DNA from 4 places in the Brevibacillus sp. FSL K6-2834 genome. Region 3 is predicted to be linked to each of the others. Evidence: riboswitches for the same ligand, from Rfam matches in the RefSeq annotation. Region 3 holds a riboswitch; each other region holds the start of a gene.
What was found. A riboswitch is a leader RNA that binds a small molecule or an ion and turns the genes downstream of it on or off. The one in region 3 is predicted to bind lysine.
Positions count from the first base shown of each region.

Region 1: linked by a shared signal. The riboswitch ahead of NST96_RS06630 (amino acid permease) and the one ahead of dapD (2,3,4,5-tetrahydropyridine-2,6-dicarboxylate N-acetyltransferase) in region 3 are both predicted to bind lysine.
Region 2: linked by a shared signal. The riboswitch ahead of NST96_RS26845 (transporter substrate-binding domain-containing protein) and the one ahead of dapD (2,3,4,5-tetrahydropyridine-2,6-dicarboxylate N-acetyltransferase) in region 3 are both predicted to bind lysine.
Region 4: linked by a shared signal. The riboswitch ahead of NST96_RS08855 (aspartate kinase) and the one ahead of dapD (2,3,4,5-tetrahydropyridine-2,6-dicarboxylate N-acetyltransferase) in region 3 are both predicted to bind lysine.

Region 1 covers NZ_CP151945.1:1,305,297-1,312,920, reverse strand. The annotation lists gene NST96_RS06640 (hypothetical protein) at 1-326, shown strand, start outside; gene NST96_RS06635 (cadherin-like beta sandwich domain-containing protein) at 477-4,358, opposite strand; lysine riboswitch at 4,737-4,925, shown strand; gene NST96_RS06630 (amino acid permease) at 5,041-6,483, shown strand; gene NST96_RS06625 (aminotransferase) at 6,577-7,624, opposite strand, start outside.
Region 2 covers NZ_CP151945.1:5,577,629-5,585,252, forward strand. The annotation lists gene NST96_RS26830 (DUF4367 domain-containing protein) at 1-607, shown strand, start outside; gene NST96_RS26835 (amino acid ABC transporter ATP-binding protein) at 862-1,602, opposite strand; gene NST96_RS26840 (amino acid ABC transporter permease) at 1,623-2,363, opposite strand; gene NST96_RS26845 (transporter substrate-binding domain-containing protein) at 2,449-3,285, opposite strand; lysine riboswitch at 3,399-3,584, opposite strand; gene NST96_RS26850 (hypothetical protein) at 3,725-4,003, opposite strand; gene NST96_RS26855 (DUF418 domain-containing protein) at 4,475-5,608, shown strand; gene NST96_RS26860 (sensor histidine kinase) at 5,627-6,748, shown strand; gene NST96_RS26865 (response regulator transcription factor) at 6,745-7,350, shown strand; partial or broken gene NST96_RS26870 (HTH domain-containing protein) at 7,432-7,548, opposite strand.
Region 3 covers NZ_CP151945.1:3,659,398-3,667,021, forward strand. The annotation lists gene NST96_RS18130 (N-acetyldiaminopimelate deacetylase) at 178-1,314, opposite strand; gene NST96_RS18135 (acetylornithine transaminase) at 1,319-2,530, opposite strand; gene dapD (2,3,4,5-tetrahydropyridine-2,6-dicarboxylate N-acetyltransferase) at 2,545-3,255, opposite strand; lysine riboswitch at 3,346-3,530, opposite strand; gene NST96_RS18145 (GNAT family protein) at 3,726-4,274, shown strand; gene NST96_RS18150 (EcsC family protein) at 4,400-5,212, opposite strand; gene NST96_RS18155 (hypothetical protein) at 5,220-5,432, opposite strand; gene NST96_RS18160 (DUF1284 domain-containing protein) at 5,488-5,925, opposite strand; gene NST96_RS18165 (class I SAM-dependent methyltransferase) at 6,063-6,845, shown strand; gene NST96_RS18170 (hypothetical protein) at 6,917-7,507, shown strand; gene NST96_RS18175 (efflux RND transporter periplasmic adaptor subunit) at 7,593-7,624, opposite strand, start outside.
Region 4 covers NZ_CP151945.1:1,788,834-1,796,457, reverse strand. The annotation lists gene sdhA (succinate dehydrogenase flavoprotein subunit) at 1-395, opposite strand, end outside; gene NST96_RS08865 (succinate dehydrogenase cytochrome b558 subunit) at 414-1,025, opposite strand; gene NST96_RS08860 (DUF2507 domain-containing protein) at 1,427-1,873, shown strand; gene NST96_RS08855 (aspartate kinase) at 2,055-3,296, opposite strand; lysine riboswitch at 3,520-3,707, opposite strand; gene uvrC (excinuclease ABC subunit UvrC) at 3,802-5,577, opposite strand; gene NST96_RS08845 (DUF2164 domain-containing protein) at 5,611-5,877, opposite strand; gene trxA (thioredoxin) at 6,195-6,512, opposite strand; gene NST96_RS08835 (electron transfer flavoprotein subunit alpha/FixB family protein) at 6,729-7,624, opposite strand, start outside.

The sequences.
Region 1 (7,624 bases), 2.4 Mb from region 3:
CCGATCATACGAGCAGCGTCGATGCGTGGAAATCGCTTCCGCCCATCTCGGCCTTTCTCTATTCGGAAAAGTCGATGGAAATCTACTCGGTTGCCTCCTTTAACCGCATCCAGGGCGGCATTGCGACTGGCGGCCCGTCCTCCTACATCGAGCTGAACACCAAACGAAACGAGGACGACCGTCTCGCCTCCCGTCTGGCCATTCAGTTCAACCGCAGGATTTTCGAGCAGGAGACCCCCGGCCTGCCTGTTGCCGAGGAGTTCTTCGTCGATCTGTACGATCTTCAGTACAGTCCCCACCCCGACGAGGTGGAGCTCGTTCCGTAAACGTTCAGTGATATCCTGAGCGAGTCCGGGGATGCTCGGCTTTTTCGGCCTTCCCCCTCGTCTCGCCCCTCCCCGTACGGGCCAAAAATAGAAACGACCCTATCAAGCCAAAAAGAACCTGAAGCCTTTCACAGCTCCAGGTTCTTTTTGCTAGTTCAAGTTGTTTTTCGCTTTGACGGTGACCGTTTCGATCTTCTGATACGGCCTGCTCTCCAATAGCTCGCCTGTTAAAGAGTGATAAATATTCACCTTCACAAAGATCGCGATCTGATACGTTTGACTTTGACCGGAGCTTGTCTTCAGGTTTTTGACGATTTTGTTTTGCTTCCCGTTCAGAATACTGGTTCCTTTACCCGCAACGATTTCTCTCAGCAAGTCCGCATCCCCATCGGAATCGCCAATCGCATATCTCGCTGCAGCCAGCTCCAGATCCTTCTCTGCTCGGAACGAATACCCGATCTCCACTTGAACAGCCCTGTTTTCCAAAGCTGCTGTACCGTTGTTCACTCTAACGTAAAGGTTGGGCAAATCATCATAATCCGGGTCACCCCCACCGCCGCCGCTTCCCGGTTTGGGCACTTCTATGATCGCCGTTTTTACGGTGGGAATCCCCAAATGGATGTCGCCATTCAGCGGATTTACCGCCTTTACAGCAACCGGCGTATCCACGTATTTGCCGTTCACTTTTACGTAATCGACCAAAAACTCTCCTCTTGCCTTCCCCTTGTCGTTCTTGTCGAAAGCCACCGGGAAAGACTGCCACTCGCCCGTCCCTACTCTGTAAAACCATTGCGTATGCTCGTCAACGGTATCCATGACAGGGGTGACAATGACTTTTGCGCTGTCCGGCAGCGTCAAGCCCTGGCTCAGTTCAAAATCAGGCGGAACGATAGGTTGTCCCAATGACACCTCGCGAACGACAATTTCATTTTCATCCGGTGTCCCATCCGGTTGGGCATAGTTTCCATCGCGGTTAAAGTCCTGAAACATCCCGACGACAAGCGTGGTCGGACCGGAGGGATTCAAGGGAATGCCGGTCGCCTTGTTGCCCAGATTAAAAGGAACCCACGGGGAGGATGCGCCCACCTCCGAAAGGTCGACACCGGGCATCCAGAAAAACTTCACGTCTTCCATGACCAGCGTTGTCGGCTCTGCCTTCAAGCTGCCCTTTTGATTCAATGGCGAACCCTCTCGCTCCAGTGTCGCTGCAAATGCCGTTACGGGATTCAGCAGCAAGGTATTGCTCACAGGATCGGCCGATTTGCCGCTGGCGTTTTTCGCCTCTGCCTGGACAGGCGTCGGCCCCACTCTCAGCACTTCGCCGATTTCCTCGCCGCTTTTCTTGCGAGCCGCTTCCACTTCAAATGTATAGGTGACCTTTTGTCGCCCATCTCCCAAAGAAGACGGCTTTGCTTCATACAGCGCTGAGGCGGGGAGCTCAGCACCGCCAACCTTGACTGTCAGCTTCATCGGGAACGACTCTGGAAAATCGATGACTTCCGCCGTTACAACCGCTTTTTCCGGATACATCGCATCCCAGCCATTGTTCGCAGCAAGGTCGAGGACTGGCTTGCTCGTTACCGTAATCTCACTTGAGGAGGAGAATTTGCCGTCCGGTGTTCTGGCGGTAATGACCGCACGCCCTGGCTTCACCCCCGTGACGATGCCGTTGGAGGAGACTGTAGCGACCTTGCTGTCAGCAGACGTCCAGATCACGCTTTGATCGGCGTTGTCAGGCGTAATTCTGGCCTTCAAGCCGACCGTCTCCCCTACGAGGATCGAGGCTTTTTCCGGGGTGACCTTCAGTCCTGTCACTGGCGGAATATTCGTATCCACCTGCAGTGTCAAATTGTTGAAGAAACGGCTGTTGACCGCGTTTCCTTCCCGGTACGTCAGCTGCGAGTCGGACAGCAGGTACGTGCCGGTCCTGGTCGGCTTCACGGTTATGCCAAACGAAACGGGCGCAGCCTGATACACATCCCCTTTGCGCTCGTAGGTGATGTCCGGAAGCTTCAGCGTCAGCGTCCCATTGTCGCTTCGCTTGCTCCACGACTTATCGATGCTCTCGATTGGCACCTCCGCAGGGAACGGCTCGGTCAGCGTAACGTCCGTGACGGCGAATGTCTCCGGCAACGGACCATAGCCCGCAAAATTAGCGATTACCCTGTTGTTGACTACAGACAACCCAAAAGTGGCAAAGGCGTTGACCGTGACCGAATCGCGGCCCTTCAGCATATCGGCGAGCTGGCTTTCGTCTACCAGGGGAATGGTGATTTCCTTGACTCCCGAGCGGATCAAATCTTTCAGCGTGTCCAAAATGTCATCCTGCTTTGCGCTCGGTTCCGCAGTGAGCTGTTGGTTGACAGACACTTCGCCGCTATAGCCCGATCTCATCACACTGAGAAAATGGCTTTTTCCTCTTCCACCCAAAGCAAGTCCGCCGTTGTTCGAATTCCCCTTTCCGTTCACCTTCACTTTGTCCAGTTCATAACCGATGTCATAGACTTTTCCGTAGACAAACGGCTGATTCAGCAAAAAGAACGGACGAATCCCCGTTGCTCTGCCGGCGGGTTTGTCGGCCAATCCTTCAGCCGAAAAGGACTTGGGCGTGACCGTGTAGCGGATTACACTCGTTTCCCCCAGCTTGATCGCCGATTCGGACAGGGAACGGGCGAGGTCCACCGATGTGAGCGGCGTATGGACCGTCACCTCGTATGTGCGTTTCGTCTTTCCGTCCTGCGCCGTGACGACGATCGTGACCTTGGTCGCACCCGGCTTGACCGGGATCACCTTGGGGGTGCCGCTCTGATGACCCTCTCCGTTTACGGTCATGCTCGCCCTGCTGTCTTCGAGCGTGGGGGTGATCGCAACAGTTTGGACATGGCTGTTCAAATGAACGTCATAGCTGCCTTGCGACCTGTCAAAGCCGGGCTCAAGCGGGACCAGTGTCTCCCCTTTTACCGTCAGATTTTGCAGGTAGGCGTTGTCGCTTGGCTGCGGGGCGAGCTGAAAGTCCAGTATAGCGGTGTCTCCTGCCTCAAAGTTTTCAATCAGCTTGAGCTGCGGGATGTACCCGTCCTTGGCCGCTTCCACAGAGACCAGACCTGCGGGGACATCCTGGAGGATGTACTCGCCTTTCGCATTCGTCACTGCCGAAACAATTCCCCCGGCAGATACGACAGCACCCGCGAGCGGCTTGGGAGGCGAGCCCGAATCCGTAACCTTGCCTTTGATCGTACCGGTGTGCTTGTACTCTCCGAGATTGATCAGCAGCTTGACAAAATCGATGGCTGCGCCGTCTCCGTACGGATTTCGCGTCGTCTTGTCATCGAGAAGGATGGTCAGGCTTCCGTCCTTCAAGAGCGGCAGGTATTCATCCGGAATTTGGACGCTGATCAGCTTTCCGATCGGCCCATGCTGGTTGAGCGAGTTGATAACGTTCTCCAGAAACGGCGCCCGGACGCCGTTCAGCTCGGCTGTATATTTGACCCGCCCCGGATACTTCCGCGGCTGATAGTCATTGATGAACATCTGGAGAATGGCCCCTTCGATCGGGGTGTTTTTCGTGTCAAAGGTTACCTTGATGGGAACGACCGGATTGGCTGTCTTGCTGTAATTGTTTCGGGTATAGCCGTCCGCCACATGATCATTGGCATCATTTTTGGGGTTCCGCAAATCCGGATATTGAAAGGAGCTGATCACCATCAGCTGGTCCGTTCCTGCCGGATCGGTCGGCTGGTGAGTTACTTTCGGATATGGGGCCCCTGTGCTTTTTCCCGAAAATGGATCGTAGCCGTTCGGCCAGCCTCCGCCCAGATTGTCGATATCCCCGACCCGGACCATCAGATCGGCCTCTGTCGTATCGTACTTTACGGCATACGGCTTGGACCAATCCCCGTTTAACGGATCGTTCGTGCGATTTACCGCCGACGCAGCCATAGCAGGACTGCTTGTCCATTCCAGCGAAAAACCGGTAAAGCAGATCAGAAATGCGAGGCACATCAAAAACAGTCGATGCAGACTCCGCTTCATGAAAACGGCTCACCTCTTTCCTTTATTTGCGTTCGAGCTATGCAGTGTCTTTGAAGGGAAGACATCTAACATTCCTAATTATGGTACTATTTTACCATGAATAAAGACTCAGATGACTAGATGGTTTTTGTAGCATCTGTTACACATTTTTTTGCAGCCTGCGATCCCATTAGCTGTCATATCCACACCATAATCTTCATACTGTCAGAGCATGGCCCTCTTTTCCTTCGTACCCTTCTCCAGCTTCGATAAACCAAAAATAATAGACCGTCGCGATGTCCCGGACCTCACTGCCACAAAATCACACTTGATTTTAAAGGAAAAACCCATATACTTGAACCATAACATAATCTCATAGCAATTATCCTCATCAGACACGATGAGGATAGAGGTCGCGGCTTTTATATTATTCTGTACGAGATCCAGAGAAGATTGATGACTCCAGAAGAAGGAAAAGCTGCCGAAGTCTGCCGTGTATTCTCTGTACACACAGGCTGGGGCTGTACCCGACAAGGGACAGAACTGTCACGTTTGCCAGCCGAGCAAGCGTGGTGTGCTATCTTCCGTGAAGGCTTGGTGGGGATTGGATCATACCGCCCTTTTGCCGTTTTTGGCTTGTGGTGGTATTTTTATTTCCGGCCTTCCTTCCCGCAAATCAAGAGAAAGGTCGTGTTTTTATTTTATGTCTTCCAATCAATTGCAACGCGGATTGAAAGCCCGTCACTTGACGATGATCGCCATCGGCGGATCGATCGGTACCGGACTTTTCCTGGCGAGCGGCGGCTCCATTCACTCTGCCGGTCCGGGCGGTGCTTTGGTTGCCTATATAGCGATCAGCCTGATGGTCTTTTTCCTGATGACGAGCCTCGGTGAGATGGCGGCGTTCATGCCGGTATCCGGCTCCTTCAGCACTTATGCGTCCAAATTTGTCGATCCGTCCCTCGGCTTCGCGCTCGGATGGAATTACTGGTACAACTGGGCGATCACGATTGCCGTCGAGCTTTCAGCCGGTGCGCTCATCATGAAATACTGGTTCCCGGACACGCCGTCCATTCTCTGGAGCGCGCTTTTCCTCGTCCTTATGTTTGGCTTAAATATGTTATCAGTAAAAGGATACGGCGAATCCGAATATTGGTTTTCCTTGATCAAAGTAAGTACGGTCATCATCTTTATCATCGTCGGCGTATTGATGATTTTTGGCATTATGGGCGGCGAAGCAGTCGGCTTCCACAACTTTACCAAGGGAGATGCGCCGTTCAGCGGCGGCTTTATGGCGATGCTCGGCGTCTTCATGATCGCCGGCTTTTCCTTCCAGGGAACCGAGCTGGTCGGGATTGCCGCAGGCGAGAGCGAGGACCCGGCCCGCAACATTCCGAAAGCCATCAAGCAAATCTTTTGGCGCATCCTGCTGTTCTATATTTTTGCGATCTTCGTCATCGGGATGCTGATCCCGTACGACAATCCGAATCTCATAAACAGCGACATTACGGACATTGCAGTCAGCCCGTTCACGCTGGTGTTTGAAAAAGCGGGGTTTGCCTTTGCCGCTTCTGTCATGAACGCCGTCATTTTGACATCCGTCCTCTCGGCGGGCAACTCCGGGATGTACGCGTCTACGCGGATGCTGTATGTTCTCGCCAAAGAAGGAAGAGCTCCCAAGCTTTTTGCCAAAGTGAACAGCCGCGGCGTGCCGACCAACGCCCTCCTGCTGACAACGCTTATCGGGATGTTTGCCTTTCTGTCCTCGCTGTTCGGGGATGGCACCGTCTACGTCTGGCTCTTGAATGCTTCCGGGATGTCCGGCTTTATCGCCTGGCTCGGGATTGCGGTGAGCCACTACCGCTTCCGCAAGGCGTATCTGGCACAAGGCTACGATCTGAAGCAGCTGCCTTACCGGGCGAAATGGTTCCCGTTTGGACCGATCCTCGCCTTCATCATCTGCCTCATCGTCGTGCTTGGCCAAAACTACACCGCCTTTACCGGCGAGACGATCGACTGGGGCGGCGCACTTGTATCGTACATCGGCCTGCCGCTCTTCATCCTCGTCTGGCTGGGCTACAAATACACGAAAAAAACCAAGGTCGTTCCGCTGCACAAAGTGGATTTGACCAACGAGCAATCATAAGCGGCGGCTCTCCTGCTCTCCTGCAATGATGTGCTCACCATCCAACAGGCAAGGCCGGGATCAGCTCCCGGCCTTTTTCCATGCACGCCAATCTTATTTGGCAGAAACCTTTTGGACAAAACGTCCCATCCGCTCCAGCGCCTTTTGCAGCTGTTCCAGCGAAGTCGCATAGGAGCAGCGAATATGGCCCTTGCCGCAGTCGCCAAACACATCACCCGGCACCACTGCCACCTTTTCCTCCATCAGCAGGCGTTCGGCAAATTCGGCTGCCTCCAGGCCCGTAGAGCGAATGGAAGGAAACGCGTAGAAGGCTCCCTCCGGCTCATGGCAGGCCAGGCCGATGTCCTGAAACCCTTGAACGACGAAATTGCGGCGCTGACGGTAGCTCTCCACCATCCGCTCCATGTCTGCCTGTCCGTGACGCAGCGCTTCCAAGGCAGCCATTTGAGCCATTACCGGCGCGCACAGCATCGTGTACTGATGGATTTTCAGCATCCCCGCAAGCAGGTCGGGAGAAGCGCAGACATAGCCGAGCCGCCATCCCGTCATCGCAAATGCCTTGGAAAAGCCGGAAATCAAGATCGTCCGGTCCTTCATCCCCGGCAGAGCCGCGATGCTGTCGTGCATTCTTCCATAGGTCAGCTCGGCGTAAATCTCGTCGGAGATGACCAGCAGATCGTGCTTTTCAATCACCGGAAGCAGCTTGCTCCACTCCTCGGCAGTCATCGTGCTGCCCGTCGGGTTGTTCGGGTAGCAGAAGATAATCGCTTTGGTCCGCGGGCTGATGTGGGCTTCCAGCTCCTCCGGCGTCAGCTTGAATTGCTGCTCAGCGTTCGTCCGCAGGAAGACAGGCTCCCCGCCAGCCAGCCGGATAACCGGCTCGTATGATACGTAGCAGGGCTCGACCACCAGCACCTCGTCGCCCGGGTCGATGATGGCGCGCAGCGCGATGTCAATCGCTTCACTGGCCCCGACAGTGATCAGCATTTCTGTCTCCGGATGATACGAAACAAAGAAGCGCTCCTCCAGGTATTTGTGAATTTCTTTTCTGAGCTCCAACAGCCCGGCATTGGACGTGTAGGCCGTATAGCCCCGCTCCAGCGATGAGATGCATGCTTCCCGGACACGCCAAGGAGTGACA
Region 2 (7,624 bases), 1.9 Mb from region 3:
AACCAAGAAGGGACCAGCTTACCAAGGAGCGCAAAAGGACGCGCACGGCGATGTACATGTGTTGATCTGGGAAGAGGAGAACGGAATCCTTTATCGTTTAACCAGCAAGCTTTCGCCCGAGGAATTGGTCAAAATCGCCGAGTCTGTGGAAAAAGGCAATAAAGTAAACGTCATTGAGGATTCGGACGAGGAGCAAGTACTGGTACATGAGCTAGATACCGCCAAAGCCTCGGAACTGTTTGGCGCGGCTGTCAAATTGCCTGCCTATCTACCCGGCAACGTGAAAAAAGAGTCCGTCAAAATTAGCGCCAACATCTACAAAGGCAGCTCGACCATCACGATTTACGATGGGGCAGCCGGAATAACAGGAAGCTACTTCTCTCTGGTGCACGAAAAGAGAGCTCTCTCGAAAGAGGATACTGCAGACATGAAGCCTATTCAACTGCTCCAGGGAACTGCCTTCGTCGGAACGGCACCTCTGTCAAGCTTTATGCATCCTGAATTAAAACAGCTCCCGGTATTGGTATGGGAAAAAGACGGCGTGGTGTATAGCCTGAAAGCGAACGCCCCCATTGATGAGTTAAAGAAGATGGCCGAGTCGCTGTAAACTTGCCTCCTGGTCTTGTGCGTAATCAATGTCCCCGGAGAATGGGCGCGATAAGTGTTTTCTTTACATGAACTTGCCAAATGTGATAACAAATACGAAAAGCCAGGCTCCCTCACCGGAGGAACCTGGCTTTTGGCGTAAAAACTGCCTTCACTGCGTTCTTTTTATAATGATGCGCGTGCAGGAGACGCTCACCGCTCAGCAACGTATCAGACACTCTGGAACGTATCAACATTCCGAAACGTATCAGACACTCAGGAGCTGCGCAACGTCCGCTTCAAGAATTCTCTCGTCCGCTCTTGAGTCGGATGGTTGAAAATTTGCTCGGGACTTCCTTCCTCTGCGATGACTCCCTTGTCCATAAAGACCACGCGATCGGAGACTTCCTTTGCGAACTCCATTTCATGCGTGACGATCAACATCGTCAGACCGGATTCGGCAAGCTGCTTCATCACCTTCAGCACCTCGCCCACCATTTCCGGGTCAAGCGCCGATGTCGGTTCATCGAACAGCATCACATCCGGCTCCATGGAAAGAGCCCGCGCAATGGCCACGCGCTGCTTTTGCCCGCCCGACAATTGATTCGGCCTGGCGTTCACATACTTGTCCATCCCGACAATTTTGAGATACTTCATCGCGACTTTTTCAGCTTCATCCTTGGATCGCTTTAACACCTTTACTTGCCCGACCACGCAATTGCTCAGCACATTGTGATTATTGAACAGGTTAAACTGCTGGAATACCATGCCCAGCTTTCGGCGGTAGGTGAAAATGTCGTGCTTCTCGTCTAAAATGTTTTCACCCTTATACATAATTTCCCCGCCGCTCGGCTTTTCCAATAGATTGATGCATCGAAGCAGCGTTGATTTGCCCGATCCGGAGGAACCGATAATCGTGACGACTTCTCCTTTTTTGACCGAAAAATCGATGTCCTTTAATACCTCGTGACTGCCAAAGTATTTGTTGACGTGTTTAATTTCTATGATGGCCTCCATATGCTCGCCTCCTTCCTCGATTATTTCTTGCCTTCTACCTGCACGGGATTCGCCATTACGGCGTAATTGTCCGGGCCTTCCAGCTTTCTTTCGAAATAGCGCAAAATTTTCGTGACGATCAGGGTCATGATGAAATACATCACACACGCAACAAAAAAGGACTCGAAATATCTGAAGTTATTCCCGGCAATCGATTTGGTCGTGAAATACAATTCGGTGACCGAAATGACATTGAGTACGGAAGTATCCTTGATATTGATGACAAACTGGTTCCCCGTTGCCGGCAGGATATTGCGAATCACTTGCGGCAGCACGACATTCATCATCGTTTGAACGTGATTCATCCCAATCGCATGGGCTGCTTCAAACTGTCCCTTGTCAATCGAAATAATCCCGCCGCGAACAATCTCGGCCATGTACGCTCCCGTATTAATCGACACGACGAAGACGGCGGCCAGAATCCGGTCCATATCAACCCCGAATGCCAAGGCGGAACCGTAGTAGATGACCATCGCCTGCACAATCATCGGTGTTCCCCGGAAAAATTCGATATACGTAGCTAGAATGGCATTGACTGCTTTCAAAATCGCCCTTTTGGCTCCCCGCTCCGGAACGGGGATCGTCCGGATAAGCCCGATCAATAGGCCAATGATGGCTCCCAAAATCGTTCCGAGCAAAGCGATGAATAGGGTCATTCCCGCTCCGCGAAGGAACATGGGCCAGTTTTCGGAAATGATTTTTACAATCCACTCGAAGCTCATCGTTCTCCTCCGTTCATGCAGGGAAGCTCCCCTGCCCTATGCGCATAAAACCGACTGCATGGAGATGCAGCCGGTTCGCAAGCGATTATTGTGCTGCTGGTTGATTTTTGATGGCTGTATCCATGATCCTGGTACGCTCTTCCTCCGAAATGCCGGATAAAATCTCATTGATTTTTTTCGTCCATTCACTGTCTTTTTTCACGCCGACAGCGATGGCCGTATCATCTTCCGAGGTCGTAAATCCATCCGTAAACTCGACCATGGCAAAGTTCGGGTTGGCCGTGGAGGCACTGACGGCTTCCGGACGCTCAGAGACGTAACCGTCAATCATTCCGGATTCAAGCGCTACGCGCATCGCCGGGAAGTTGTCCATCGCAGGCTCCTGAACGACGCCCTCGATTTGATTGATCACGGAATAGTGGAATGTATTCAATTGGGCAGTCACTTTTGCCCCTTTGAAATCCTGGATCGAAGTAGCGTTCTCGTATTTTCCGCCTTTTTTCACGACCATGACCAAATTGGATTTATAGTAGTTGTCCGAGAAATCGATCGTTTGTTTGCGCTCTGCAGTTGGAGACATCCCTGCAATGATCGCATCGATTTTGCCGGAGGTTAATGCAGGAACAAGGCCATCCCACTCCGTTTTCACGATGACCAATTTTTTGCCCAGGCCATCCGCAATCTTTTTCGCAATTTCTACATCGTATCCGCCTGCGTACTCCGCATTGCCGTCGATTTTCACAGCACCGTTGGAATCGTCCATTTGGGTCCAGTTGAACGGAGCGTATCCCGCTTCCATCCCTACCTTGAATGTTCCCTCATCGGTTGAGGCAGATTGCGAGCTGCCTCCGCCTGTCCCACATCCTGCGAGCAAAAGTACAGCGGATAGAAACATAGCTATGAATGATGACTGTTTTTTCATGGTTCATTTTCTCCTTTGGCTTCTGGTTTTTTGGCTGAAAAAATGCAAAAAGCGACCTGAGATAGACTCAGGTCGCACTACAAACATAGTTGCCCAAATACCTCTCTTTTCCCAGATGAGATAGCACAACTCAATAAATCGGGTCATTTATTGAGACAGTCCTGCAGCTCTTAACTGCAGACCCAGCAATGCAATACCGAGAAATATTGCAAGCTTCGGCGACATTTCCTTCTCCCTGGCATCAACGCTTTCTCGAACTCCGCCAAGGACTGTTAAATATCGCAACCTCTACCTCACTGTTTTAAGTGAGGTCCATATTCAATTATGTTTTTGAGTTTACAATGTTATGTTAATTCTGTCAACCTGGGTCTTTTCTCCAAATGATGCTGGCAGACTATTTTTTGCGTTCCTGTATGCGCAAAAAGACTTATTCCTCTCATCAATGTATGGGGGCGAGGCTCTCCATGAATGTTTTCCGCTCTTCTTCGTTGCTGTTTGACTGCAGATGATAATAGCGAAGCTCGTTGTATTTCGTCTGACTGTCCAAGTCTTGTTTCGGCAGAAATACTGCTTCCCACACACCTTGTTTGTTTAACGAATTATCCATATCGACCACATAATTGCCGACTATCTCAAACCGATCATCGGATTTCTGACTGTTGCCTTTATTTGCGTACCACTCGATCATCGGATGGTAGTCGTATGTTGATTTCTTCATTTGCAGAAGTTCAATGTACGTATCGCTGTTTACGTACGAGATTAAGAGAGACCCTTCATTTAGATCCAAGAGCGTTTTTTGTTCAGTATAACCATCCGGCAGAGACTCCGGTAAGAATACTTGAAAGCTCAGTTTTTTTATTTTATCAATGCTTACAGTAGAGCTCGCACAAGCAGCCAGCAGGAAACAGACGACGAACGGTACCAATCTCCTTATAAACATAGCATCACCCGTATTTTATCATTTGTTACTTACCATAGCGGGGACTCCCATCCTCTTCCTGTCCCTTGGAAAACAGCCTTGAGCCAATTCCACCAGCTGAGGCCGACCAGCAAACGGCTTGATTTGATTGCTTGTTACAAACTTTATGACACGAGTCATAAACATCTCTTTACAGGTGTGAATGTTCCCTCGCTCTTTTCATGGCTACACTAAGACTACATGAAATTCATACGCAAAAGGGTGAGGGATATGGAACAACGCAAAGAAAGAATCCGTCTTCTTGATATTCTGCGAGGCTTTGCAATCCTCGGGACGTTAGGGACAAACATATGGATTTTCGCCCATTTGGGGGATCTTACCTACCTTACGACATATGATTATTCTGGGTGGTGGGCAAAAGACGATCTCATCAGGATGATCGTGTTATTTCTCGTCAACGGGAAGCTGCTGGGATTGTTGACAATCATGTTTGGAGTAGGACTTGAGCTAAAATATCAGCAAGCCATTCGCAAAGGGAACGCTTGGCCTGGAATCTATATTTGGGTATCCTCGCTATTATTCCTGGAAGGCTTGCTGCATTTTACCCTGGTCATGGAGTATGACATCTTAATGAGCTATGGCATAACTGCAATGATCGTCGCCTACATCGTCAAAGGCGGCGACCGCTTGATATCCATAACGATGAAAGTGCTTGGAAGCCTGCATGCAACTGCCATCCTGGGGATCCTGGTGATTAGTCTGATTGATGCCAATATGACACTGCGCGGTTCTGACGAAGTCATCGCTCTTTATAGAGACGGCTCTTGGCTGCAGCAAGTCCATTATCGCCTGTCTCATTTCGTCCCGCTTAGATTGGAAGCGATCTTCACGATTCCCATGAATGTCTTTTTATTTTTGCTTGGTGTTCGCTTCATGCGTGCGGGGGTCTTTTCTCAAGATGAGAACGGCAAAAAACAGCGCGACAAGCTTTTCAAACTGGGAATGTTTATCGGCTTGCCTTTAAACCTGTTGATTTTTATCCCTGGAGGCGTTTTTGATCTCCCTGTTCGCTATTTATTCGCGCCCCTTCTTTCCGTAGGGTATTTGGCGATTATTGGAAGAATGATACAATATACGAAGTTGAATTGGCTTTGGGGCCTTCTTGAAAATGCCGGAAAAATGTCTTTAAGCTGCTATGTCATGCAAAATATCATTTGTTCCATTCTTTTCTACGGTTGGGGTTTTGCTCTTGGCGGAAAGCTGGATTCCGTGACAATTATCGTAGTTTGGATCGGAATATCCGTATTCCAAATACTGTTTGCAACGGCATGGCTTCAAGGTTTCAGGTTTGGACCTATGGAAACGCTCCGTAGACGTGCAATAGGGATTTTCGATACGAGATAACCGCTCTGGAGGCTATCAATGATAAGGAAGCTCTACCCGAGAGAACAAATCAAAAACTATCTGCTCTTAGATGTCATATCGGTTGTGTTTTTGTTTTATTATGTTCTACGTTCGAATTCAACGCTTGGTCTCTCGGGAAGCTTCATTCTTCTGCTGGCATTCCTCGTTTCATTTTACATGGGGCTTTGGTATCGGAATCTATACCTTTTGGCGGCCGTTCTCACCGGCTTTGTTACGCTTGCTCTGCTCGGTATGTATGTCGGTCCGAATCTCCTGTTTTATGGGTTCATCTTTGCTGATCTTCTGGGAAGATCAAAGTCCAAATGGCATATTGGTGTAGGGATTGCAGCCATCGCCCTCATGTTTATGGCTGTTTTCTGGAAGAGAACGGGCAACCTTCTCGATGAGAATTCGATCCTTCTCCCGTTTATGATTATTCAAATGTTTTTTCCGATTGTGATTTATATCAAAGAAAAAGCGAAGACCCTGCAAGGTGAGTTGGATGCCGCAAATAAACAGCTCGGAAAATTTATCCAACAGGAGGAAAGGCAGCGTATCGCGAGAGATCTGCATGATACACTGGGGCAAACCCTGACCATGATCAAATTGAAAAGCGAGCTGGCTACAAAATGGATAGACAAAGATCCCTCGCAGGCCAAGGAAGAGCTGAAGGATATCCTGGCCACATCGAGAATCGCTTTGAAACAAGTCAGAGAACTGGTCTCTGATATGAAATTCACCTCTCTGGCAAATGAAATAGAGCATTCCCGAGAGCTGCTGCACACAGCGGGTATCGAATTTGAAGTCGTGGAAAAGGGGAAGCCTCCGCTGTTATCCAGTGTGGAGGAGACGATGGTCGCTCTCTCTATCCGCGAAGCCATGACGAATATCGTCAAGCACAGCCGGGCCAAGCGGTGTACGCTACAATTGGAAACCATGGACAATCATTATTGGGTAACGATTACCGATGACGGAGTCGGGCTTGTAAACCAAAAAAGCGGAAATGGAATTCAGTCGATGAACGAGCGGATGCAAGCTCTTCACGGAACCTTCATCGTAACTGATTCGCCTACGGGCGGAACCGTTGTTTCCATGAAGCTTCCGCTCCGTCGGCAAGGAAAGGAGGACCCTGCGCTATGATTCGCGTCGTCATTGCAGAAGATCAACAAATGCTTCGCGGCGCCTTCGCCTCTTTGTTAAAATTTGAAACCGATATTGAGGTGCTGGCAGAAGCTTCGGATGGGAAGCAAGCCTGGGAGGCAATACAAAAGCACCAGCCTGACGTGTGCGTGCTTGACATCGAAATGCCTCTTATCAGCGGTCTTGAGTTGGCCGAGCTGATAAGAAGAGCCAACCTGCCCTGTAAAATCATGATTGTCACGACCTTTGCCCGTCCCGGCTATTTAAAGAAAGCGATCGATGCCCAGGTGGATGGCTACTTGCTAAAAGATGAACCGATTGATTTTCTGATTGAATCCATCCGCAAAGTGATGAAGGGAGAACGCGTGGTCAGCACGGATTTGGCGGCAACACTCTTTATGAAAGAGGAAAATCCGTTAAGCGAACGGGAAATCGAAATGCTGCGCCTGACCAAAATAGGAATGACGACAGATGACATCAGCAAGGCCCTGTACTTAACAAAAGGAACCGTGCGAAACTATTTATCTTCGGCGATACAAAAGCTGGAAGCCGAATCGAGACAGCAGGCCGTGCAAATTGCCGATGAGAAAGGGTGGCTTTAAATCCCTATACCGAGAACTTAAGCGCCTTGTTGATCAGAAACAAGTACTCCCGCAGTTCTTTTTCCATGCTGAAATGGGACAAATATCTCTGTAAATGGTTCGCAACGATACCTCAAAATGCTCTGCAAGCTCTTTGCCTGTAACCGTCCCTTTTTTGGAGATGATCAGGACCATGGAAAGTAATCGATCTACCCGCATTGTTATGTATCACGTTGGTTGCCAACGCTTCCTCCCTTGTTTTTGTGCGGCCTGCGCGCTTGTTTGGAAAGCTTTT
Region 3 (7,624 bases):
CAAGCAAGCAAATAGTTGTGGTGCCCCGCGAAGTTTTTTCTGCGATATCCACAAAATCCACATCATCCACAGCTATGGCCTGCTTGGCGGGAATAGGCACGTCACATCATGTCCAAACAATAGAAAAACGACCCCCAAGAGGTCGTTTTCCTGCTTTTATCCACATGTTTTATCCGGTCATGCCTGCTGATCGGAGAGCCATGTAAAATATCGGGTCACTACGTCGATGGCGACTTCAATCGCCTGCTCATCCGGCTCGATCTTGGAGTGGTGAAGTCCATAAGGGGTATCCGCTCCCAGCCAGAACAGGAATCCGGGAATTTCGGTCAAGAAAAAGCCAAAATCCTCACCGGTCATCGCTTCCGCGCAGTGTACAAGGGTGACGTCGGGCAGATTTCCCCTCACCCAGTCCATAAACTGAAGGGTCATTTCCTCGTGATTGTACACCTGAGCATAGCCGCAGCCGTAATCGATCTCGGCCTTGCACTCGAATCCCGCTTCCACCCCTTTGACCAGGGCTTCAATCCGGTCCTTCACCCGGGTCATGGAATCGGTGGAAAACGTCCGGATCGTCCCTTCCAGTCTTGCCTTCTCCGCGATGATGTTCTGCCGCGTACCTCCCTCAATCTTCCCGACCGTAATGACAGCCGAATCCAGCGGATCAATATTGCGGGAGATGACCGACTGCAGCTGGGTCACCAGATGGCTTGCCGCGACTACCATGTCGTTTGCCTTATGCGGAAATGCCGCGTGTCCGCCTTTTCCGACCAGATCAATCATCAATTCGGATGTGTTGGCAAACAGAATGCCTGGCTTTGTCGCGATATGGCCTACGGGATACTCTGGAGCGATGTGCAGGGCAAAAATGCAATCCGGCCGCCATTCTCCAAACTCCTCGCTCTCCATCATCGGCTTGGCTCCGCCAGGTCCTTCTTCTGCAGGCTGGAAGATAAAGAGGAGATCGTCGTCAATGGGATGATGGACGAAATGCGTCAGAATGCCGAGGCCAATCGCCATGTGCATATCGTGTCCGCATGCGTGCATATACCCTTCGTGCCTGGAGCGGAATGGATAGGAGGTCTCTTCCGTGATGGGAAGCCCGTCCATGTCCGCGCGCCAGGCGATCGTTCTTTTCGGATTGCGGCCTGCCACTTTTACGAGAATGCCTGTCTTCCATGTCTTGAGCTCAAACCGCTCTGCAGGGAGCTGCTCCAGATAATCGAGCAGGTAACGCTGTGTCTTGAACTCCGCGAACCCGGGCTCGGGAATTTGATGCAGATCTCTGCGGATACGGACAAACGTCGAAACACTCACGCTGCTACGCCTCCTTTCCGGCCGCCAACTGGCTCATTTCGCGGGTGAAGGCTTCCATAAAACGATCGACATCTCCGCGGGTCAGCGTAAGCGGCGGGAGCAAACGGACAATGGTTTTTTGCGTAACATCGACCAAAATCCCCTCCTCCAGCAAATTTTGCTGAAGCCGGCTTACTTCCTCCGGTGAAACCGAGAGCGGGATTCCCACCATCATTCCCTTTCCGCGAAGCGATTGCAGCTGCTCAGGAAAGGCTGCCCGCAGATCTTCCAAACGATCCCACAGGTATTGCGTCACATCCTGCAATTGACTTTGGAACGCTGCGTCCAACAGTTCGTCCAGAACTGCATTCCCCAAGGCGGCAGAGAGCGGTGACGGCGCAAACGTGGTGCCGTGATCACCCGGCTTGAACAAGTCTTGCAGTTTTTCGCCTGCGATGACACCCCCGAGCGGAAGCCCGCCCCCTACTCCTTTGGCAAAAAGAATGAGGTCCGGTGTCACAGCAGCGTGTTGAAAAGCGAATAATTTGCCTGTCCGTCCCATTCCTGTCTGAATCTCATCCATTGCAAACAAAGTGCCTGTCGCCTGGCAGATCGCCGCCACTTCCTGCAAATAGCTTTCAGCCAGAGGGACGACACCGCCCGAGCCCAGCACCGGCTCCATCAAAACGGCAGCAGGACGGCGTTCCTCACAGACAGCGCGAAGCTGATCAATGTCTCCTGCCTTCAGCTCATAGACCGGAAAATCGGGCTGAGGAAAATCCTGATAGACGTGAGGCTGTCTGGTCAGGCGAAGAGCTCCCAATGTCCGGCCGTGAAAGCTGTTGGACAGAACCACGATGCCTGAGCGTCCCGTACCTTCGGCAGCCGTCCATTTGTGAATCAGCTTGATAGCCGCCTCGGTCGCTTCTGCTCCGGAATTGGTAAAGAAGACTTTCCCCGGGATGGTATGCTCGATCAGCCTCTGCGCCAGCTTGATCGCAGGGGGATTGAGGAAAATATTGGAGATGTGCAAAAATTGCTCCCCTTGCTCCCGCAGGGCCTGAATAATCCGCGGGTGAGAGTGGCCGAGCACGTTTACGGCAAGTCCGGTAAACAAATCGAGATATCCCTTGCCATTCGTGTCGTAGAGGTAATTTCCCTCGCCCTTGGCGATAGCGATCGGCAGTCTTTTGTACGTAGAGACGATGTATTGTTGATCAAGCGAACGCCAGTCCATGCCTACCCTCTCCCTTACAGCTGTCTCAGCTCCTGCTTGATCTCCGTCTTGGAGCGTGTCTTTTCGTCGATTTGCTTGATAATGCGTGCGGGCGTACCAGCTACTACCACATTCGGCGGAACGTCCTCGATAACGACAGCTCCTGCGGCTACAACGGAGCCTTTTCCGACGCGAACCCCTTCCAAAATGACCGCATTTGCTCCTACCACGACATCGTCTTCGATAACGACCGGAGACGCAGATGGCGGTTCGATCACGCCGGCAATGACAGCACCTGCGCCGATGTGGCAATTTTTCCCGATCGTTCCGCGTCCGCCGACGACGACGTTCATGTCGATCATGGTGCCTTCTCCGATGACGGCTCCGATGTTGATGGAAGCTCCCATCATGATGACGGCGTTGTTGCCGATGCTCACCTGGTCGCGAATGATTGCGCCTGGCTCAATGCGTGCCTGAATGTTTTTTGTATCCAAAAGCGGAATCGCAGAGTTGCGGCGGTCGCTCTCCACTACATAATCCGCGATTTTATCCGCATGCTGCTCCAGAACAGGCTGGATTTCCTTCCACTCCCCGAAAACGACTCCCGTGCCGCCGTTCAAAAAGGCTTTTGCGCTGGGACCGAAGTCGATGCCGTCCAAATCCCCTTTGAGGTATACCTTTACAGGCGTTTTCTTTTCGCTTTTTTGAATAAACGAGATAATTTCATTGGCATCCATCATGTTCACAGTACTTCTCCTCCACTTTTCTTGAAATGAATGTAGAAAAAGCAATGAGTGCAAACGCTATACTCATTGCTTTTTGATACCGGACAAGCAAACGTAAATAGCGCTCCATAAGAGAAACTTCTCCTATGACAGGATGATCATTATTCACGAGCACCCCAGCCCTGCCGCCAATGGGGATGCGGCCAGAACTTCGGCGCTTTGGCCTTTTCTCCTCTTCCCTTTCCCCATTCCTGATGAAAAGAAGTACTCATCCGCAGCGCGCCTCTATTTAGAAGGCAATATGCAATTGTTCAGCTTTACTTACCCTGTACTGTACCAAATTCCGTACCCGGTGGCAACTGTTGAATCGAGAGTGGGCCGCTCCTGCTGGACGGCATTGTCAGCGACTCCCTTTTCCCTCTTTTCAACAGTCCTGATTCATGCTAAACTTTCCATCCACCCTATATGTGAATAGGAGGCTGAACCTGAAGATGTTTGCACCTTCTGCGTTTCTTGTTCGTCCCTTGTCTGCAAGCGATGCCCCTGCCCTGGCCTCTTTGCGGCAACAAAACCACCAATTTCTGCAGCCTTTTGAACCCATCCGCCCCGCTTCTTTTTACACAATTGAAGCGCAGTACCAGCAGTTGGAGGAGGCAGAGCGAAGCTTTCGCGAAGGGACAGGCTATTCGTTCGGCATTTTCGTCGGCCCTGATCAAACCCTCGTCGGCCGCGTCAACCTCTCCAATATCGTGCGCGGAGCCTGGCAAAACGCTACACTCGGCTATTTCCTCGATCAATCTCATAACGGCAAAGGAATAATGACCAGAGCAGTAGGAGAAGTCATCCGATTTGCGTTTACCGAAGCAAAGCTTCACCGGGTTCAAGCTGCGGTCATGCCGCGCAATACAGGCTCGATCAAGGTTCTTGCGAAAAACCGATTTCGCGAAGAAGGACTGTCGCTTCGCTATTTGCAAATCAACGGTAAATGGGAGGATCACCTGATCTTTGCCATTACCGCCGAGGAGCTGGAGACGACGTAGGAGCGGCAGCATCACTTAATCTGGACGGTTGCAATTCAGAAAATCGGTTCAATAATTCGGTTCGGCGTTTGGCTGGGCAATTTGTTCGGCCGATTCGGCCATTTGGGCTTTTGTTCACACTACAGCTACGCCTCCGTGCCAAGCCGCTCGAGAATCCTTCTCTTGCGATACAGCATCATGCCCGTCTCCGCCACGTCACGGACAGACGAGCGATTCAGATAAGCGCCGAAGAGCATTCCCGCGACCGGTACGATCTGAAACAGCTTTTTCCACCCGAAATTTTCCGTGTAGGTCACCACTACCTCTCGCCAGCCCTGAAGCTGAGAGAGTACATCCCGCTCTTTGGAAGGATTGTCGAAAGAAGACAGCTCCTCCAGGATCGCCTGCTTTCCTACAATATCCGAGGAAGCGAACTGCAGACATTTGACAATAAACAGCCGCTCCCGCTTGTCCTGCGGATCATAGCCGTAGCAAATCGCCATCTCCTGCAGTACCTTTAGCGAGGTGCCCAGCAGCAGAGGAATGTCGATTGCAAGCGTAAAGATGCCGCCAAAGCCTGTGGTGGCTCCTTGTACGGCTGCAAAGGTGGCACGCGACTCGCTCAGCTCTGCGGCGATTTTATCCATTTGCGCGAGTGGACGCTGATTGATCGGAAGCGTTTCTAGCGACTGCTCGTCCTTCCTCGGGAACGCTTCCTGAAAGCGGGTGTGGATATCCTGCTCACGTACCAGGTACTTCCCTCCGTTCTCCAAAAAGGCAACCAGTTCGTCGACGGCTGTGCCAAGTTTGTCCCGCACCACGTTTGGCGTGATCCGGTCTAGAAAGACAAAGGGGAGGCGCCCAAGCTTTTCCCAAAACCACAGATCGTTCTGGTCTGATTCCCATTTCCTTACCTCATCCAACTTACGGGTTAGTGTCACTCGATCTTCAAGCTCCACGATCCGTTCAACCCCTTTGCCGTTTATCGCGTTTCTTCTGCTTGTTTACGAGGCATCGGGTCCGCAAGCATTCCTTTGCGAATGCTTCCAACTCCGAGAGTGAATCAAAACCCGAAAAATCCTCAATTTCTTTTACGACTCCCAGCTTGAGATGTTTCACTTTTCCTTCTTCCATGCGAAAGCCAAGTTTGTAGAGGATGCCCCACTCTTCCTCCGTCATTGCCGTTCCCTCCCTGATCTTTCTTTCCCAAATCCTCGAAGCACGTCAGAAAAAATTAGGAAGGTTCAGGGTTTTTTCCTTTGCGAAGCTCGGTTATTCCCTCCTTGCAGACACCGTAGGATAACCACGAGCACCCTTCGCATAAATGGGCCAAATCATCTGGGGATACTCTCTCGCGTGTCCTTTGCACGAGTTCCGACTTGAGATAAACCTCCCCTGGCGTGATTCCCAGGTGCCGAAACACATTTTGATCCAGCGTTTGGACATGCTCCTCCGAATCAGGAGCCGCTTCGCAGCGCGTCGATCCTTTATGAGGACAGACTTGACACGTTTCATCGAATCCTTTTACGACTTGAATCGGAAAGTCTTGCTCATTGTCGCGGATTCTCTCTACAATCTCCCCCATTTTGACAACAAAGTCAGGACTGTATCCCATTCCGCGAAAACCGTGGACACACAGCAAATGATGCCCGCGCAAAACAACTGGTTCCATCCTTCATCCTCCCTTATCGTCTGCCTGAAGGCATTGTTTCGCAAATGCAAATAGAAATTTCCTATTACTTTTATACTTATTATAGATTTGACTAATACCCTTTTTGCTGGTAAAAACAAAGCAAGGAGGGGGTTCACATGACTGATACGCATTCATGGAATTCGCAATTGTACGACACGAAAATGAGCTTTGTTTCCGCCTTTGGCAAAGGCATCCTGGATTGGCTTCAAGCGAAACCGGGCGAGTCTGTCCTCGATATCGGGTGCGGGACGGGCGACTTGTCCCATGAGCTGGCGAGCATGGGGGCCAAACCGACCGGAATTGACTTCTCTGAAGAAATGATCGATGCCGCGCGAAAAAAATATCCGCATCTTCCTTTTTATGTTGCGGACGCTCATACTTATCGTACAACCGAAACCTTCGATGCCGTTTTTTCCAATGCCGCCTTGCACTGGATGAAGCAGCCCGAGAAGGTGGCTGAAAGCATTTGGATTGCGCTTCGTCCCGGCGGGCGCTTCATCGCCGAGTTTGGCGGAGCCGGCAATGTGGAAACGGTTATCGAAAAGATCCGAATCGTGCTAAGCTCAGCCGGCATTGATGCATCTGAAAGAATGCCCTGGTACTTTCCCAGTATTGGCACTTATTCCACTATATTAGAGCATCAAGGCTTCTCTGTCACTTGTGCGCAGCTTTTTGACCGCCCGACTCCCCTGCCTGATGGAGAAAACGGCATTCTTCACTGGCTGAACGCTTTTTGCTCCCCCTTCTTCACCGGGATGTCCGCTGGCGAAAAAAAGGCCGCATATCGGGACATCGCCGAAGAGCTCAAGCCTCATCTGTTTCACGACGGCTCTTGGGTCATCGACTACAAACGGATCAGAGTGGCTGCTGTCAAACCATTTGAAAAGGAGATTTCCTGATGCGCCTTGGCTGTTAGCACGCCCATCACTCCAATATCGCCCTCATTTCTGATGGTTTGTGTATCGACGGTTTGGCGTTGACCCATTTTGTCGACCCCGGCGTCCTGATTCGCTCAGAGCTTTCGGGACATTTTCCCGACGAGGCGTCGAGAGCAAAGATACGGGAACAGCTGCAATGGATCGCCGCATGCGGCGTGGACGCGATTCTCATTACTTGCACTCAGTACATTGCAGGCATGCAGCCTGAAGATGAAAATTGTGTAGAGCTGCCCATCATCAAGCTGGACGAACCATTTTTCCACGACGTATCCAGCTCCTCCGGCTCTCACCGTCTGCTTTTTTCAAACCCTGCTACGATCAAAGGGACCATGGCGCGTTACCATTCGTTCGCACACGTGCGTTCTTCGGAGACAGACGTACGTGCAGAGCTCGTTCCCGACTCATTTCCTTTGCTGATGAGCGGACGAACAGCGGAATACCGCGAAGCCATCTATCATGGCTTGCAAGTATTGGCCAAGCGAGGGGAGCCGGAGAGCATTTCCGTGGCCCAATTGTCCATGGTTCCTGCTGCCGAGCTGTTCGAAGCAAGCACCGGGCGGCCGATCGGCAATCCGCTAAAAAGCTTGCGGGCCGAAATAGAGAGAATCTTGTTTCCTTCATAATTTCATAAAAAACCGCCCGGCTGTCCATGAATAGAGACATCGGGCGGTTTCCCCTTTATTTGCGGTTCGCTCCAGCCTGCTCCGGCTACATTTCTCCGCCGAGCATCATCAAAACTT
Region 4 (7,624 bases), 1.9 Mb from region 3:
CCGGTAGTCGCACCAGCAAAAGCGGTACGGTGATGCTTGGTTCCCCCGAAACGGCGGAAGTCCAGAAGTCCTTCTGGTGTACGGTTGAACATGACGCCCATCCGGTCCAGCATGTAGATGATGCCGGGAGCGGCGTCACACATTGCTTTTACAGGCGGCTGGTTGGCCAGGAAGTCTCCCCCGTATACGGTGTCGTCAAAGTGTTCCCAGGTGGAGTCGCCTTCCCCTTTTGTATTAACGGCACCGTTGATACCGCCCTGCGCACATACGGAGTGGGATCGCTTTACCGGAACCAGGGAGAACAACTCGACGGGAACGCCTTTTTCTGCTGCTTTAATGGTAGCCATCAAGCCGGCCAAGCCACCACCGACAATGATCAGTTTACCTTTTGCCATGTATGAGTCCCCCTATCCCTATTGAATGAACGCTGCCATCGCGCTTAAGCCGATGAACGAAACGATAACGAAAATACCCATGGTTACGTAAGTGGCAATGCGTTGGGAACGCGGGCCGACAGTGATTCCCCAGTGAACGAGGAAAGACCAGATACCGTTGGAAAAGTGGAACACGGTGCTGAGAATCCCGATTGCGTAGAAAATGATCATTACAGGACTGCTCAGGATATTGGCCATCATGTCATAGTTGACTTCGGCACCCATCGCTTTTGGAATACGTGTCTCAAATACGTGCCATGCGATAAAGATGAGCGTGATAATACCTGTCAGGCGCTGCCACAGGAACATCTGGTTCCGGAATTGACTGAAGCTGCCGACGTTGTGCTTTGCTTGGAAAGCAATGTAGATCCCATACACAGCGTGGAACAGGATGGGAATGTAGATAAAGACAAATTCCAAGACAATCAAAAACGGAACATGTTCAATCAATCCTACGACCTCATTGAACGCTTCCGGTCCTCGGGTTGCCTGATAGTTCGCTGTCAAGTGGAACAAGAGAAACAGCCCGACTGGGAACAAACCGAGTAATGAGTGAAGCCTGTGACTCAAAAAGCTATGGCCTTTCGCCATACAGTGGTCCCCCTTTCAATTATATGTCGCGTCCTTTTCATAGAGCTTTTCTCCACTATCCTAACCCATTGCCACCATGGTTACACATAATCGAAGGGCGACTTTCTCCCTGGGCGTGGCAAATTGTGTCGGAATACGGAAAAAAGTTGGGCAAAACGTTGACCAAAACCAATTGTACTCCTGTCTTTATAGAGCGTCAAGACAATGAATAGACTAATTCTATTTTTAGAATGGACTAAAAAAATTTGCTATTTTCTATGAATCTGTCATATCCCGCTTCTCTTTCTCATACTACTATATCAAGTAACAAACCAGACCGCATTCTCTCGCAGGCCTCGGTGCAAAACCTTTGCAAAAAGGGACAAGCACCGGCCGCCTGTGCTAGAAAAGGAGGCATCCCGGTGAAAGAACAGGAACAACTCGGGGCACTGCTCCCCTCCCGTGTCATTACCGACATCGAACGCATTCACATGCCCTACCTGGGCTATCATCTGCTTCGCGAAAAACTGACAAGCACTCTTTTGGGAGAAAGCGAGCAAGCCATTCTCCACTGGCTGGGAAAAGACATTGGCCGTCAGATTCCGATCCAGTCCGCAGCGGGCCTCGTCATGCCTTTTATCAGGCTGGGCCTCGGCAAGCTGGATGTCCTGGAGGAGGGAGAGCGTCATTATCGATATCGATTGACGCACACGATTTTTTCATACATGCCGCCTGAACGAATTTTGCGCTCTCTGGCCCTGGAATGCGGAATCATTGCCGGAGCCGTCAACAGGTGGCAGGGCAGGGAGCCGGAGGTGCGAATGGAGCTGGCCGAGAAGGGGAGCGTCTTGATCTCTTTGGCTGTTTGAATGCGTGATTCTTCTGGTGCCATCACCTGAACAAAAGTCCCGGATCAGCTTCCCTATATTTATATAGAAGAAACAGGAAAAAGGAATCAAATGCGCCTCGCTGCAATGAACAGCCAGACGGTCATATTTAACCCCCCTCTTCAACGAAAAGGGGGGAGGCGACTCTTGTATGTGGTTGTGCTTACAAACTGTGCACCACGGCTTCTTCGCTTACGTCCAAGCCGTAGGCCGTATGCAAGCTGCGAACTGCCAGTTCCGTAAGTTCTGCGGGAATCACGCAAGAAACCTTGATGTCGGAGGTGGATACCATTTTGATCGTGATGTCCTGCTCGGCCAAGACGCGGAACATCTCGGCGGCAACCCCCGGATTGTTCACCATGCCGGCACCGACGATCGATACCTTGGTCAGGCCCTCTTCATGATCGACTTTTTCAAAGCCAAGCTCTGCCTGATTGGAGGAGAGGGTTTCCAGCGCTTTTGGCAGGTCGCTGGCAGCCACCGTGAACGAGATGTTCGTCACGTCCGCATCATAGGAGCTTTGGATAATGATGTCTACGTTTACCTGGTTGTCAGCCAGCGTATTGAAGAGGCGGGACAGGGTTCCCACTCGCGCAGGCATGCCCACGACCGTCAGTTTTGCCACATCTTCATCATGTGCCACGCCGCTTACTACTCTTCCTGTTTCCATATTGGCAACCTCCTCTACGTACGTACCTTCTTCAGCCGTAAAACTGGATCGGACGACGAGCCGCACTTTGTATGTTTTGGCCGCTTCCACAGAGCGCGGGTGAAGAACACCGGCCCCCAGATTGGCCAGCTCCAGCATTTCGTCATATGAGATACTGTCCAGCTTTTGCGCGGACGGAACGACCCGCGGATCGGCCGTATACACGCCGGCCACATCCGTAAAGATCTCGCATCTGTCGGCATTCAGGCCGGCTGCAAGCGCTACGGCAGAAGTATCGGAACCGCCTCGTCCCAATGTGGTTATTTCTCCTTCGGCACTGACCCCTTGAAACCCTGCCACAATGACGACACGTCCCCGGGCCAGTTCCTTTTGAATCCGCTCGGTTTTGATTTCCGTGATCCGCGCTTTGCTGTGGATCGCTTCTGTTGTGACACCAGCCTGCCAGCCGGTGAGAGAAATGGCGTCATAGCCGCGCTGATGCAGAGCCATGGACAAAAGTGCGATGGAGACCTGTTCACCTGTCGCCAAGAGCATATCCATCTCGCGCTCCGAAGGGTAGGCGGAAATTTGTTTGGCCATATCCACCAGCACATCTGTCGACTTGCCCATCGCGGATACGACAATGACCATATCATGGCCCGCTTTTTTATATTCAATAATCCGGTCTGCTACTCGAAAAATGCGTTCAATGCTACCAACGGAGGTCCCTCCGTATTTCTGCACGATCAACCCCATGCGGCTTCTCTCCCTTTTCCTTGAATAGACCAATGTCTCTATGGATATTCTCTGTCGAAACGAAACGTTGCATGAGTCTTTTCCTTATCAAAAAAGGCAACGACAAGGAAAATACCTGCCGTTGCCTACGTAATAGACAATATCGGTTCCTCCTTCCCTGGACCACGCAAGCCGCTGGCACAAAGCATGACAGTACAGCCCCTGTCATCTACACGCAGCAGACTCGTGAGATAGCTCTCCATCCGGCAATGGGGTATTGCTCAGATGACAGTCCTGTATTTGTTCAACACAGGCCCAGCACGCAAGGAAGCGGGTCTTCCCTCCGTACTTCGGCGAATCCCCCTTTCCGCTACCCGTCAACGATCCCGATCTCAGGGTGGTACTCATGGTTTTCGCGCCTCTACCTCACTCCAATAAAGGGAAGTGAGGTTACATATTCTGTTTGAAAGGGATTATATCACGCAAAAGGCACCGGTTCAAATATTATTTTGAACAATTTCTCAGCTCACATCTTCCTGAGATGGGCGATAATCTCCCGGGCCAGCTTGTCGCCAATCCCGAGCTGCCTGAAATCCTCGACAGTCGCCTCTTTCATCTTTTTCAGCGAACCAAAATGCTGGAACAGAAGCTTGCGCCGTTTTTCGCCGATGCCGGGAATGTCGTCCAACTGGGAAGAGAGCATCGTCTTTGTCCGGGCCTGCCGGTGAAACGTAATCGCAAATCGGTGGACCTCATCCTGCACGCGCTGGAGCAGGTAAAACTCATAGCTGTCCCGCTTCAGCTCGACCGGCTCGGGCGGATTCCCGTAGAGGAGCTGGGCAGTCTTGTGCTTTTCATCCTTGGCCAGACCGCATACCGGGATGTAGAGCCCCAATTCATTTTCCAGCACATCTATCGCAGCGCTGATCTGTCCTTTGCCTCCGTCAATTACGATCAGGTCGGGCAGCGTCTGGTTTTCCTTCAGCAGGCGCGTGTACCGGCGCCGGACTACCTCGCGCATCGAGCCGTAATCATCCGGCCCCTCGACGCTTTTGATCTTGAATTTCCGGTACTCTTTTTTGTCCGGGCGTCCATCTGTAAACACGACCATCGCAGAGACCGGCTCTGTCCCCTGAATGTTGGAGTTGTCAAACGCTTCGATCCGGTGCGGGGTTCCGATCCCGAGAATATGGCCCAGATTGTGCACAGCCTGAATCGTCCGGGCATCGTCCTTGGACATGAGCGCAAATTTCTCCTGCAGGGCAATGCGGGCATTCTCGCTGGCCATCTGCACCAGCTCCCGCTTTTTGCCGCGCTTCGGCGCATGCACCTTCACGCCCAGCCACTCGGCGAGCAGCTCCGGATCGCTTTCCTCCGGCAGCAGGATTTCCCGGGGGAGGGCATTCTGCTTGTCAAAGTAAAACTGGCTGACGTAGGACATGAAATCCTCTTTTTCGCCGCCGTAGTAAGGAAAAGAGGTCGTATCCCGCTCAATCATTTTGCCTTGCCTCATATAGAAAACCTGGACGCACATCCAGCCTTTCTCTACAGAAAATCCGATGATGTCGCGGTCGACCGTATCGGTGAAGGTCACCTTTTGCTTCTCCATGACCGCCTCGATGCTGCGGATCTGGTCACGGTACTCCTTGGCCCGTTCAAACTCCATATTCTCCGCCGCCTGCTGCATTTTCTCCGTCAACTGCTTTTTCATTTCCTCGTGGCCGCCGTCGAGAAAACGGGCAATCTCCTCGACCAGCCGCTGATTCTCCGCCGCCTCTACCTCGTACACACAAGGCGCCAGACATTGTCCCAAATGGTAGTAGAGACAGACCTGCTTCGGCATCGTTTTGCACTTGCGCAGCGGGTAGAGTCGATCCAGCAGCTTTTTCACCTCGGAAGCCGCGCCCGCGTTCGCGTACGGACCGAAGTAACGTGCCTTGTCCTTCAGCACTTTGCGGGTAATCTCCAGCCGCGGCTGCGCTTCGTTGGTGATCTTGATGTAGGGGTACGTCTTGTCGTCCATCAGTTTGACATTGTAGCGCGGATTGTGCTTTTTGATCAGATTGCACTCCAGGATGAGCGCTTCGATCGCTGAAGAGACGACGATGTATTCAAAATCGGCAATCTCGCTGACCAACAGCTGCGTCTTGCCGTCATGGCTTCCGGTAAAATAGGAGCGAACGCGGTTTTTCAGCACTTTGGCCTTGCCCACGTAAATAATTTCGCCCTCTTCGTTCTTCATCAGGTAGCAGCCCGGCTTATCCGGCAGGACTGCCAGCTTGTCTTTCAAGGAGCTGTTCACGGCTGCTCCCTCCCTTTCATGTACTCTCTACTCTCATAGACCGCTTCTGCGGTGCTGGGCAAGCGGTTGTTCCAGTGTATAAAAATCATCCTCCAGAGCGCTCATCCGCTCCAGCATCAGCTTGCGGCAATCCTCAACCGCCTGATTGTAAACGACAGGACCCAGGGTTTTCACAAAAAAATCAAGCATCTGCTCTGCGGCCAGACGCCCCAGCTCTTCTCCCCGCTCATCCTGAAAATACAACTGAACCTGGTTGATCACATGCTCTCTCTGTTCACGTGGAAACTTTGTTATTTTCACCTGAGTTCCTCCTCCCGCTCATTTGTCACACGTTTCTTTCATAAAAGATTTTGCAGGAAAACCATGTATGGCAATCTCGGTACATCGAGGTGACTGGCTCAAATTTGAAATGCGCACCGAATTCCCCCGCACACATCTGAAAAAAGCAGATTGAGGGAACATACGTTGTCCTTCCATGTTACCATGTTTTCAGTGAAAACTCGACGGAATCTCTCCCCATCTATTTGAAAAAGCACCATATCTATCCTTGAATGAACCGAAAAAAGCAGCACCCGCCATAGGCGAATGCTGCTTCTCAAAGACCGTATTGCAAGTCTTTACAGGTGTTTGCCGACAGTTCCCATGAGGGCTTCCTTCGGTTGGAAACCGATCACTTTATCTACCGGTTGACCGTCTTTGAATACGATCAGGGTAGGGATGGACATGACGCCAAAACGGCCTGCAGACTCCGGATTGTCATCGACATTTACTTTCACGATTTTGAGCTTGCTGCCTACTTCGCTGTCGATTTGCTCCAATACAGGTGCGATCATTTTGCAAGGGCCGCACCAAGGAGCCCAGAAGTCAACCAGGACAGTTCCGCCTTGCTCTACTTCCTGGGAAAAGGTCTGATCGGTTGCATTAACGATAGCCATGGAATATTACCTCCTTAAATTCGGTACGGAAAAAGGTTCCACACGCCACTCAGTATACCATCCCCCGTAAAAAAAGACTACGTGCGGCGACACTTTCTGACATGTCAAAGTATAGTTTGTCCGAAGCGCCCGTTCCCTATCGCCTTCTTGGGCTGCCTCCGCAAAAAACAGCCTCGCTTCAGAGGAAGCAAGGCTGCAGATGTTCGTACGCCAGGGTTACACCAAAACCTTTTTAAATTCTGCGGTCAGCAGCGGAACGACCTCAAACAGGTCTCCCACGATACCGTAATCAGCTACTTGGAAAATTGGCGCTTCCGGATCTTTGTTGATCGCGACAATGACTTTGGAATTGGACATTCCCGCCAAATGCTGAATCGCACCGGAAATGCCGCAGGCGATGTACAGGTCCGGCGTCACCACTTTTCCGGTCTGGCCGATCTGCATGGAGTAATCGCAATAGTCGGCATCGCAGGCCCCGCGGGACGCTCCTACCGCCGCTCCCAGCACGTCAGCCAGCTCATTGAGCGGCTGGAAGCCATCCGCGCTCTTTACGCCGCGGCCGCCGGAGACGATGATCTTCGCTTCTGAAAGGTCGACCTTTCCGCTCGTTTTGCGAACGACTTCGCGCACGATGGAACGAAGGTCTTTGATCTCGACTTCAAATGGCACGACCGTCGCGGTTTTGCCTGTGTCGGCAGTACCTGCGGCGATGTTGTTCGGACGGATTGTAACCATGATTTTTCCGTCTTCAAAACGGCGCTTTTGAAACGCCTTCCCTGCGTAAATCGGCCTGACGAAAACTGGACCCGCTTCGAGCGCGGTAACATCCGAAACCAGTCCCCATCCAAGGCGTGCAGAAACGCGAGGAGCCACGTCACGGCCGATCGCCGTATGTCCGAGGACGACTGCGTCAGGACCGACAAACTCGATCAACTGCTTCAGCGCCTGGCTGTAAGCATCTGATGTGTATTGTGCCAGATCGGCGTGATCAACCACATAGACCGTGCCCGCTCCATGGTGTCCGAGAGCTTCGGCATGTGAAGCCGTATTCGGCCCGAACAGTGCAGCGACCACTTCTCCTCCCTCTGCAAGTATCCCTGCTGCGGCGAGTG